Regions from separate parts of the Rossellomorea sp. GCM10028870 genome, predicted to be linked through region 3. Evidence: riboswitches for the same ligand, from Rfam matches in the RefSeq annotation. Region 3 holds a riboswitch; each other region holds the start of a gene.
What was found. Region 3 has a riboswitch for cyclic di-GMP ahead of ACFQWC_RS22040 (EAL domain-containing protein). Riboswitches for the same ligand answer to the same signal wherever they lie in the genome.
Positions count from the first base shown of each region.

Region 1: it holds a riboswitch for cyclic di-GMP, as region 3 does, so the genes downstream of both, ACFQWC_RS15570 (hypothetical protein) here and ACFQWC_RS22040 (EAL domain-containing protein) in region 3, are expected to answer to the same signal.
Region 2: it holds a riboswitch for cyclic di-GMP, as region 3 does, so the genes downstream of both, ACFQWC_RS17225 (amidase) here and ACFQWC_RS22040 (EAL domain-containing protein) in region 3, are expected to answer to the same signal.

Region 1 is NZ_JBHTGN010000003.1:353,246-356,520, reverse strand. It holds gene ftsX (permease-like cell division protein FtsX) at 1-25, shown strand, start outside; gene ACFQWC_RS15575 (murein hydrolase activator EnvC family protein) at 65-1,414, shown strand; cyclic di-GMP riboswitch class I at 1,560-1,650, shown strand; gene ACFQWC_RS15570 (hypothetical protein) at 1,777-2,013, shown strand; gene rpsN (30S ribosomal protein S14) at 2,212-2,481, shown strand; gene ACFQWC_RS15560 (type B 50S ribosomal protein L31) at 2,512-2,757, shown strand; gene ACFQWC_RS15555 (hypothetical protein) at 2,818-3,192, shown strand.
Region 2 is NZ_JBHTGN010000004.1:194,342-197,616, forward strand. It holds gene ACFQWC_RS17205 (hypothetical protein) at 1-527, shown strand, start outside; gene ACFQWC_RS17210 (hypothetical protein) at 654-848, shown strand; gene ACFQWC_RS17215 (hypothetical protein) at 861-1,013, shown strand; gene ACFQWC_RS17220 (hypothetical protein) at 997-1,215, shown strand; cyclic di-GMP riboswitch class I at 1,353-1,438, shown strand; gene ACFQWC_RS17225 (amidase) at 1,480-2,367, shown strand; gene ACFQWC_RS17230 (NAD-dependent epimerase/dehydratase family protein) at 2,395-3,048, shown strand; gene ACFQWC_RS17235 (DUF1284 domain-containing protein) at 3,064-3,275, shown strand, end outside.
Region 3 is NZ_JBHTGN010000007.1:59,275-62,549, reverse strand. It holds gene ACFQWC_RS22050 (DmpA family aminopeptidase) at 1-751, shown strand, start outside; gene ACFQWC_RS22045 (DNA-3-methyladenine glycosylase) at 848-1,432, shown strand; cyclic di-GMP riboswitch class II at 1,537-1,617, shown strand; gene ACFQWC_RS22040 (EAL domain-containing protein) at 1,708-2,418, shown strand; gene ACFQWC_RS22035 (ABC transporter permease subunit) at 2,558-3,275, shown strand, end outside.

The DNA of each region.
Region 1 (3,275 bases), on a different contig from region 3:
TGTTCGTAAGTTCTTAAAAGTGTAAAATTTGATAGGTTGATAGAAGCTGAAAGGAGCATGCCGCTTGAACAAGAAGTATTTCATATCATTATCAATTGCAGCAGCATTAACAATCGGAAGTCTACCAACATTGGGGACAACTGCTAACGCTCATTCCTCCGTGGAGGATCTAAAGAAACAGCAAGATGACATTTCTTCTAAAAAAGAAGAAATTAACGGAAAGATTGATGAGAAAAAGTCAGAAATTAACCAAAACATCAATAAACAACAAGAAATCCAAACACAAATTGCTGAAATCAGTACAAAATTAAAAGATACTGAAACTAAGATAGCTGAAAAAACAAAAGAGATTGATGAAACAACTGCAGAAATCAATAAACTTAAAGAAGAAATTAAAATTTTAGAAGAAAAAATTAAAGAACGTAACGAACTATTAAAAGAACGTGCCCGTGCGATCCAGGAAAAAGGCGGCTCTGCAAATTATCTTGATGTACTACTTGGCGCGGACAGCTTCGGTGACTTCATCAACCGTGTAACAGCAGTAAATACAATCGTAAGTGCCGATAAAAAGATCATGGACGAACAAAAACGTGATCAGGCTGAATTAGAAAAGAAACAAGAAGAAGTAGAAGCAAAGCTTGCAGAATTAGAATCTACTAAAGCAAGTCTTGAATCTCTTAAACAAGATCTTGATAGTCAAAAAGCTCAAAAAGCTGAGTTATTCAAGCAGCTTGAAGCACAACAGGCTTCTCTTGAAGTAGAGAAAAAAGATCTTCAAAAAGAATCGGATGAGCTTTCTAAAATGGAACACCAGCTTGAAGGTGAAATCCAGGCTGAACAAGCACGCTTAGCAGAACTTGCACGTCAGCGTGAGATCGAGCGCAAGCGTCAAGCGGAAGCAGAAGCGGCTAAACGTGCAGCAGCTCAACAACAAGCAACAACAAGCAGCAGCGGTGGTTCTTCTTCAGCTCCTGCTGAAACAGCTCCAAGTGCACCAGTAAGTGCCGGTGCCTGGACATCTCCAGCTTCCGGAACGATTACAACAAACTTTGGCTGGGACGTGTTGAACGGTAAAAAGCGTTTTCACTATGGTACAGATATCGCAGCGCGCGGCAGTGTTCCAATCTCTGCAGCTGCTGATGGATATGTCATCAAGAGTCACTATAGCTCAAGCTATGGAAATGTAGTATACATCACTCACTCAATCAACGGTCAAACGTTCACAACTGTTTATGCCCACATGGCTTCTTCATCTGTAAGCACTGGACAAGCAGTTAACAAGGGTGACAGAATCGGTTACATGGGTAACACAGGATACTCTTTCGGGCAGCATTTACACTTTGAACTTCATGCAGGTTCATGGAATGCATCGAAATCAAATGCTGTAAACCCACGTCAATATATTAACTTTTAATCTTAAAACCCTGCTTCAATAGAAGCGGGGTTTTTTTACGACGGGTTTTCTAGTTATATGAAAGTCTAGAGAATATTCACTAATTCCATTAAGAATCTTCTCATACATTACGTTTTTTAGTATAATGACAACTGTAGTTCCTACAATTTGATAAGGGCAAACTAATTGAAAGATTAGGACGCAAAGCCTCGGGTCTACCATTCTCAGATGAGAATAACGATGGCCGGGTTACCGAAAACAATGGATTACAATGAATACTATTCCGAACGTTTATTAGTATCATTTAGCCTGCCTTTTTGGTGGGCTTTTTTATCTATACGACGTGTTTGGTAGGATTTGAATCTGTAGTAAGGATGATGATGTTGGAATTGACTGAATTAAAAAGGCAATTAAGAAGTTTTTGTAGAAGGAATAGGACTGCTTTGAGGTCTACTGATGTAGGTGAATATACAGCTGAAGAAATCACAGAGATAATTATCGAACGTATAGGTGCTGAAGAGGTTAAGAAAATCCTAATGGACATTGAAGTCATCAATCGCCGTAGCGGAGATACAGTTAAATACTTTATACTTATTTTAGAAGGTTTAAAAGCAGCATAGGACATATAAAACCGAATGCCGGGTTGAATGGTATTCGGTTTTAACTATTTTTAATAGATTTCATTTTAGATCGGTTCTGGAAAGTTCACTCCAAAAGATAGCAGGTAAATATCATTGCAAAAAGATAGAGAGTATGTTTTAATGACATTATTCCGTTATAAAACGTAATGATTACGATTAAAGAAGGAGTGAATCATTTTGGCCAAGAAATCAAAGGTAGTAAAAGAGAAGAAGCGTCAGGAGCTTGTTCAGAAGTATGCAGATTTGCGCAGGGATTTAAAGGAGAAGGGTGATTATGAAGCGTTAAGGAAGCTGCCGAGGGATTCCTCGCCGACGCGATTAAACAGTCGCTGTGAAGTTACAGGGAGACCAAGAGGCTATCTCCGTAAATTTAAGATGTCCCGTATCGCTTTCAGAGAGTTTGCTCATAAAGGGCAAATACCCGGCGTCAAAAAATCAAGTTGGTAATACATTAATCTTCAAGGTGGGGAATTAAGAATGAAAAAAGACATTCATCCAGAGTATCAACAAGTGGTATTTATGGACACGAACAGCGGTTTTTCCTTTTTAACTGGATCTACGAAAACATCCAATGAAACGATTGAGTGGGAAGACGGGAACACGTATCCTTTATTAAAAGTAGAAGTAAGTTCGGACACGCATCCATTTTATACAGGAAGACAGAAGTTCTCTGATCGCGGAGGCCGTGCAGAACGCTTCTTGAAAAAATACAACATGAACTAGTGCATGTCGTACCACTACAAAGAATAGGTTAAGGTATAAACTTATGCCGAGGTGAATACGATGAACGAACATTTAATGGAAATTGTCGCACGGGATATTGTTAAAGGCCTGCCGAATAAAAAAAGGGACATCTATCAATATGTGGTCGGTCTTGAAGATGAATTGGCGAGCCGATCCGAGACGTCTGAGGAATTTATGGCCTTACTTGTGAAACACTCTCCTCATCAACAGGCAGCCACTCATTTTAAAATGAGCTTTGGAGAGCTGATGAGGCGGATGAGGGAAATCGAACAAGAGATTAATGCGAAATTAGATCAAAAGCTGCAAAATGTAACGTGGATTGATTATACAGACACCATTCGATCGATGAAAGGAACAGAAGCAATAAATTCAAGATACTTCTTCTTTTCCATGAATCATGCATATACTAAATAATAAGTAGAAGTTTAGAGTTTAAATCGTAATCATTTCGTTATAAAAGTAATACTTAGTAGGAAATAGCAGGGAACCGGTGTTTT
Region 2 (3,275 bases), on a different contig from region 3:
GGGAAGATGGACACCGCTGGGTGAATCCGGAATTTTATGGAGATTGGGTTCAAAAAGGGTTTAGCACAGTCATTGATTCACTAACAGGCCTCATTTCTGACTATCCGGGATTCGTTCGCCTATTCTATGCCACTCACCACCCGGAATACAATGATGACTACGGATTGATCTATCCGAATCCAGTCGGGATCTTCATCACAAATGTTCATGGAAAGCTCCTTGGCTTCCATGCCGTTTCGATTTTGAGAATCACCCAGGATCCCAAGGGCGAATACCGGATCTATTTTTATAATCCGAATAATGATGGATCACAGAACTGGGGGCAGGGCATCGAACCTTCCGTCATGGAAAACGGGGAACTGGAAGGAGAATGCTCACTTCCGTTTCACGAGTTTGTTTCCCGCCTATACGCTTTCCACTACAACCCTTATGAACAGGGAGATGCCTTTGCTGTGGAAAATGAAATTGTCGATGAAATCAAAGATCTTGCCCGGGATAGCTGGGGAAGGGATTATACGTGGGTTTGAATCAGTTTCATGGCGTTAAGCACCGTTATTGCTTAACGCTTTTTTTGCTGCCCGATGCCAGTCGATTTTTCGTGTTTTGCATGATTATGTATTCAGTAGCCATACTAAATACTGGAGGTGGAATAGATGAGAGATCATAAGAAACCTGAAGAGTTACGAATGGACACGCCGTTAAACCCGGAATTCACTTTGAATAATGAGGTTCGAAATCCCAGTCAAGTCTATGTTCCGGGAGAGTCTGTGGAGGAACATCATGCAGTAGAGGAAGGAAACGGGTTCATGGCAGAAAAGGAAATCGGACAATCCAATGAAAATGGGTAGGAGATGATAAGAATGAATACGAAAGAATTTCCCGTAGCGGACCTGTCTGAAGATACCTTGAATATAGTGAGAAACATGGAAAGTGAACTTCGCCAGCAAACGGAAGAGGATATTATTCTAATCGCTTATAAGAATGGTGGTGAAACGATTGAAGGAAGAAGATAAAGTGAAAAAAGGAAATAAAGACATGCCCGATTTCAAACAGTTAAACGACCGTGTCATCGCAGAGGAACCGAAAGGACCATTTCTCGCCATCAAAACAAATATGGATACAGCAGGAGTCAAGGATAATCCGTATGCGTCTGAAAATGCAGATCCTGAACAAGATGAGAAATTACAGCAATTTTTCGAGGATGAAGAATTATAAGCAAATAGTGTCATGAGCAGTACATAAAAAAGCGCCAATCCGAAAGTGACTGGCGCTTTTTTGATATGATTATTAATTGAAAATTACATCTTTTCAATAAAGGAAAAAGGACTATACTAAAGAGGAAGAATAAAACAAACTGAAAAAGGCAAACTTGTTGAAAAGCAAGGACTGAAAAAGCTATCGGCCTGCCCGTCTTTCGAATGGCCGCCAAGCTGCCAGGCTCCTCACAAGAGTCAAGGCTCAAGAAGAGGAGAATGAAAGATGAATAGAATATGGAAGATGAGTATTTGTCTGATCCTGTTGAGTATCAATTCTTACCAATCAAATGAAAAGGCAGCTGGTATGGACGTGAGAGGGAAAAGCACGTGGCTTTGGAATACGGTTGACATCGTCGGACATAAAGAAGAAATCATCGGATTTTTTAAAGTTCATGGAGTAGATGAAGTGTATCTGCAAGTGAACCCGAACATAGAGAAGGAACACTATCAACTATTTATTCAAATGGCGACTTTAGAAAATATACACGTGTACGCCTTGGACGGGGCTCCAAAATGGGCGACCGTAAAAGGACAATCCGCCCTCATTGCTTTTTTTGATTGGCTGGAGGAATACCAGTTTGAAACGAGTGAGGATCAAAGATTTACCGGTGTTCATTTGGATGTGGAGCCTTACCTTTTATCCGGATGGTCAACCGCCTACGGCAAGACGGTGTTGAATTATCAGAAGATGGTGAATGAAGCAGTGATTCGATCTGATTCGCTTCAGCTTCCATTAGGGATGGATATTCCATTTTGGTTTGATGGGAAAACATTTAACAATGAATTAGGAAAAGGTAACCTTGCTCAGTGGGTGATTGGGAGGACGGATGAAGTTGGTGTTATGGCATACCGGGATCTGGCGAATGGGGAGAATGGAATCATTGAACTTGTCAGGAATGAGATGGAATTTGCCCAGGCTGCAGGGAAAAAGGTGAAGGTAGGAGTGGAAACAGCTCCATCTGCTGAAGGGGAATTCCTGACATTTCATGAAAATGGAGAGCAAATCATGCTTGCTGAACTTGCTCTTGTTGATGCCCAGTATGGTACATATTCTTCCTATAATGGAATCGCAGTTCATCATCACAGAAGCTGGAAGGATCTATCTGAATAGAGACAAAGAAGAAATGAGGAATGAAAGATGCCGAAAGTAGCCTTGGTTGAAGGATCCACTGGATTGGTTGGTTCACACCTGATTGAAATACTCATCAAGAGTCCCGAGTATAAAAAAGTGATTTCGTTCGTGAGAAGAAGCAGCGGGGTGAAGCATGAGAAGTTGGATGAACGAATCATCCCATTCGATCAGATGAAGCTCCTGCCCCACGAGGAAATCGACGATGTATTTTGTTGTCTTGGAACGACCATCAAGAAGGCGCAGACGAAGGAAGCATTTAGAAAGGTAGATTACGAATACCCCGTTCAGCTAGGAAACCTCGGTAAGGACCATGGGGCCAAACAATATATGGTCATATCAGCTATTGGGGCGAGCTCCGGTTCACCGTTCTTTTATAGTAAGGTGAAAGGGGAGCTCGAGGAAGACTTAATAGCCCTGAATTATCCTGCCCTGCACATTTTCAGGCCATCCCTTCTTTTAGGGGAAAGAGATGAATTCCGCCTTGGGGAAAAAGCGGGAGAAATCTTTTCCAGAGCCATCCGCCCGGTAATGGTAGGTAAGTTAAAAAAGTACAGAAGCATCTCAGGTGGTCAAGTGGCTTATGGAATGTACCGTGCCGCCAATGGCCATGTCAGTGAAAAAGTAACCTTCCATGAATCGGATCAAATTCAGCAGCTGTAAAAAGAGGAGGATAAAATGAAGAGAGTACTTAGGGGACATCATCTTCTTTGCACCCACGGATTTAAAGGCATGGGGTATAGTCCTGATTTTGTAAACGTTATGACGGAAATAGTGGGAGAAATACGAAATGATGAAAGGGATCTTCCCATTCAGGTCGTTCAAGCCTTTGATGACGCCTGTCAAGCATGTCCACATAAAGGGAAAACAGTATGTGAAAAAAGTGAAAA
Region 3 (3,275 bases):
TTCCGTTGGGGATGTGTTAAAAGGGACCGTTCAATATATGCTGGGCGAAACACCTGAAATCGGCGACACAACAGGGACAGTAAATGTCGTTGTGGGAGAATGCAATGATGGTTATCTCAATGATATCCGGGGCCTTCATGTAAAGCCTGAAGATGCCAGGGAAGCCATTCTTCATGCACAATCCGGACCTGTTGAAGAAGGGTGTGTAGGAGCGGGAACCGGGATGCTTTGTTTAGGATATAAAGGAGGTATAGGGACGAGCTCCAGGGAGTATGCATTTGGAGATGAAAAGTATAAAGTGGGAGCACTCGTATTAACGAATTTCGGCCACAGAAAAGATTTAATGGTTCCCACCCTTCACACCGGGGAGGATATGGATATACCCGATGGATCCATCATGATCATCTTAGCTACCGATGCACCTCTCAATGAAAGGCAGCTTAAACGATTGGCCAAACGTGCTTCATTCGGTCTTTCAAGAACGGGTTCGTATGCAGCACATGGAAGTGGTGATGTTGTTCTTGCTTTCTCTACTGCTCACCGGATTCCACATCAGCCCGACAATGATAACACGATTCTTTACTCTTTCATTAAAGAAGACGGACCGATCATATCCACCCTATTTGAAATGACCGTGGATAGCGTAGAAGAAGCCATTTGGAACTCTCTTTGTAAAGCAGAAACCACAACGGGCAGGAATGATCGGAAGGTGGAAGCCATACCTTTAGATTTGTTTAAGGGTAGGCTATAAATAAAAGCTAAACATTCTATTATATTTAACCCTCAAGTAAATGGGGTATACCAATACTTATAAGTACTGACTATTTGGTTAAAGGAAGTGAAAATCATGAAGTATACGCCTATGCCGCCTTCCTTTTTCGAACAACCCACTTTGGAGCTTGCAAAGTCCCTGTTGGGATGTGTATTAATGAAAGAGACGGAGGAGGGAACTGCATCAGGTTACATTGTGGAAACGGAAGCCTATTTAGGGCCTGAGGATCGAGCGGCTCACAGTTATGGAAACAGGCGTACGAAGCGGACGGAAGTCATGTTTCATGAAGCAGGCCGGATATATACATATGTTATGCATACCCATTGTTTAGTGAATGTAGTGAGCGGTGAACGAGAGAAGCCTGAAGCGATTCTCATTAGAGCCGTTGAACCACTTGAAGGGTTGGGGCTTATGGAAAGAAGAAGGCCGGGTCATATAAAGAAAAATTGGACAAATGGTCCAGGAAAGCTGACGAAAGCGTTAGGCATCACAATGGAGGACTACGGAGGGAGCTATTTAGAACCGCCTCTCATCATCTCAAGAGGATACCAGCCAGAAAACATTGTAGAAGGAAAACGAATAGGAATTGAAAACACTGGAGAAGCGAGGGATTATCCATGGAGGTTTTGGGTTAAAGACAATCCGTATGTATCAAGATGAGTGTTTTTTTAAGAATTTTCTAATATTCATTGAAAACACACCCCATAAGTACTACGTTTGTGGTATATTTTTCTTATAAGACTAATTTCATTGAATACAGACAATTCGAATGGGAGCTTTGAACCTAAATGATAGATGGGCGCTTACATTTAGGGGAGCTAGTAGCGCAACCGACCACATACGAACGTAGGAATACGTTTTTGTGTGGTTTTTTTATAAGGCTTTTTTACATTTAGACATCTTCTATAAAAATAAACAGAGAGTATAGGGGTCCTATGAACATCTTTACTATTTTTCAAAACGATTATATTTATCATGATTTTCAGCCCTTATATGAAATGGGCAAGCATCAATCCCTCTATGCATATGAGGGCCTGTTACGAAACAAGTATAACGAAAACCCTGAAAGTGTCTTTCAGTCTGCCATGAAAGCGAATATCTTATATAAGCTTGATACCTTATCCATTTCAAAAGCTCTTGAAAGCTTTTCAGAGAATGGATTGAAGAACTGTAAGTTATTTCTTAATATTTATATTACGACGATTCTTCACCCAAGCTTTCATACCTATTTTTATGACCTCATGAAGAAGCATCCTGAAATTAAGGGGCGTCTTGTACTTGAGATTAATGAGTCGAGTGCGGAGGAACTCTGGCAGAATCCATTATTAAAAGAGTCACTCAAAGAACTTAAGCAATATGGAGTATGGTATGCGATTGATGACTTTGGTCAAGGGACATCCTCCATCAAGAAATCCATTGAATATGAACCGGAAATCATTAAGCTGGATCGCTATTTTGCTCTAAATCTGGCTCAAGATGATAAGAAACAACGATTCCTGTCCTTTTTTAATCAATTTTACGGTAAGGATACGTTAATTGTGTTAGAAGGAATTGAAACCAAACAGGATATGAAAGTGGCAGAGGAAATTGGGATTACAATAGGACAAGGCTTTTATCTGGGAAGGCCAAGTCGACTATTAGCTTAAATGGAATGGTGACTCTGAAGTGTGGGAGTTACCTTTTTTCGTGGAAACCTACAGTGGTTTTGTCGGAATTGAAATAAAATTGAAAATATTTAACATTTCCATTAAACTGAGGAAAAAGAGAAAAAAAGGGGATCAAAGTATGAGGCTTCTCACATTTCCGCTGAAATTTATGTTCTATTATATTCTCGGGTTGATTGGTATTTTAGCCGTGAGTATCGCACCTGAAGTATTTAAGGAGAGGGGTCTGTATAATTTTGTCGGATTCTTTGAAGAGTTCATTAAATTTGTTTTTGTATTTTTGGACCGTGAAAATTGGAGCTATTCCTATAAAGGGATAACCGTCGATTTTCTGGACATGCTTTGGGGACCTTATCTGTATTCTTTGCAGATTATCGGCGGAGCATTGGGTTTGGGCCTGGGAATAGCATTCATCCTTACACTATTCACAGTGTTTTTGCCCCGATGGGTTACGTCTTCTCTAAAGAAAGTATTAAACCTATTTGAGACGGTACCTGACTTAATGTTTGCGTTTATGCTCCAGCTTCTCATTGTGTATGGTATAAAGCATTTCGGCTTCGAATTAATGAAATTTACAGAGTTTGGGGATGAAAAGATCTTTCTTGCTCCTATCATCACATTATCGATTATTCCCATGATCTCTTTCTTTCGTATTCTTCTTTTTATTATGGAAGAAGAGATGCTTAAGCCACATATAGAGTTTGCCCAAAGTAAGGGAATGTCAAAAGGCAGGATCCTCTTTGCCCACGTACTGAAAAATATTTCTCCAAGCCTGTTTTATCATGGAAAGCTGATTATTTGGGGGATGCTGTCGAGCTTATTTATCATTGAAACGATTT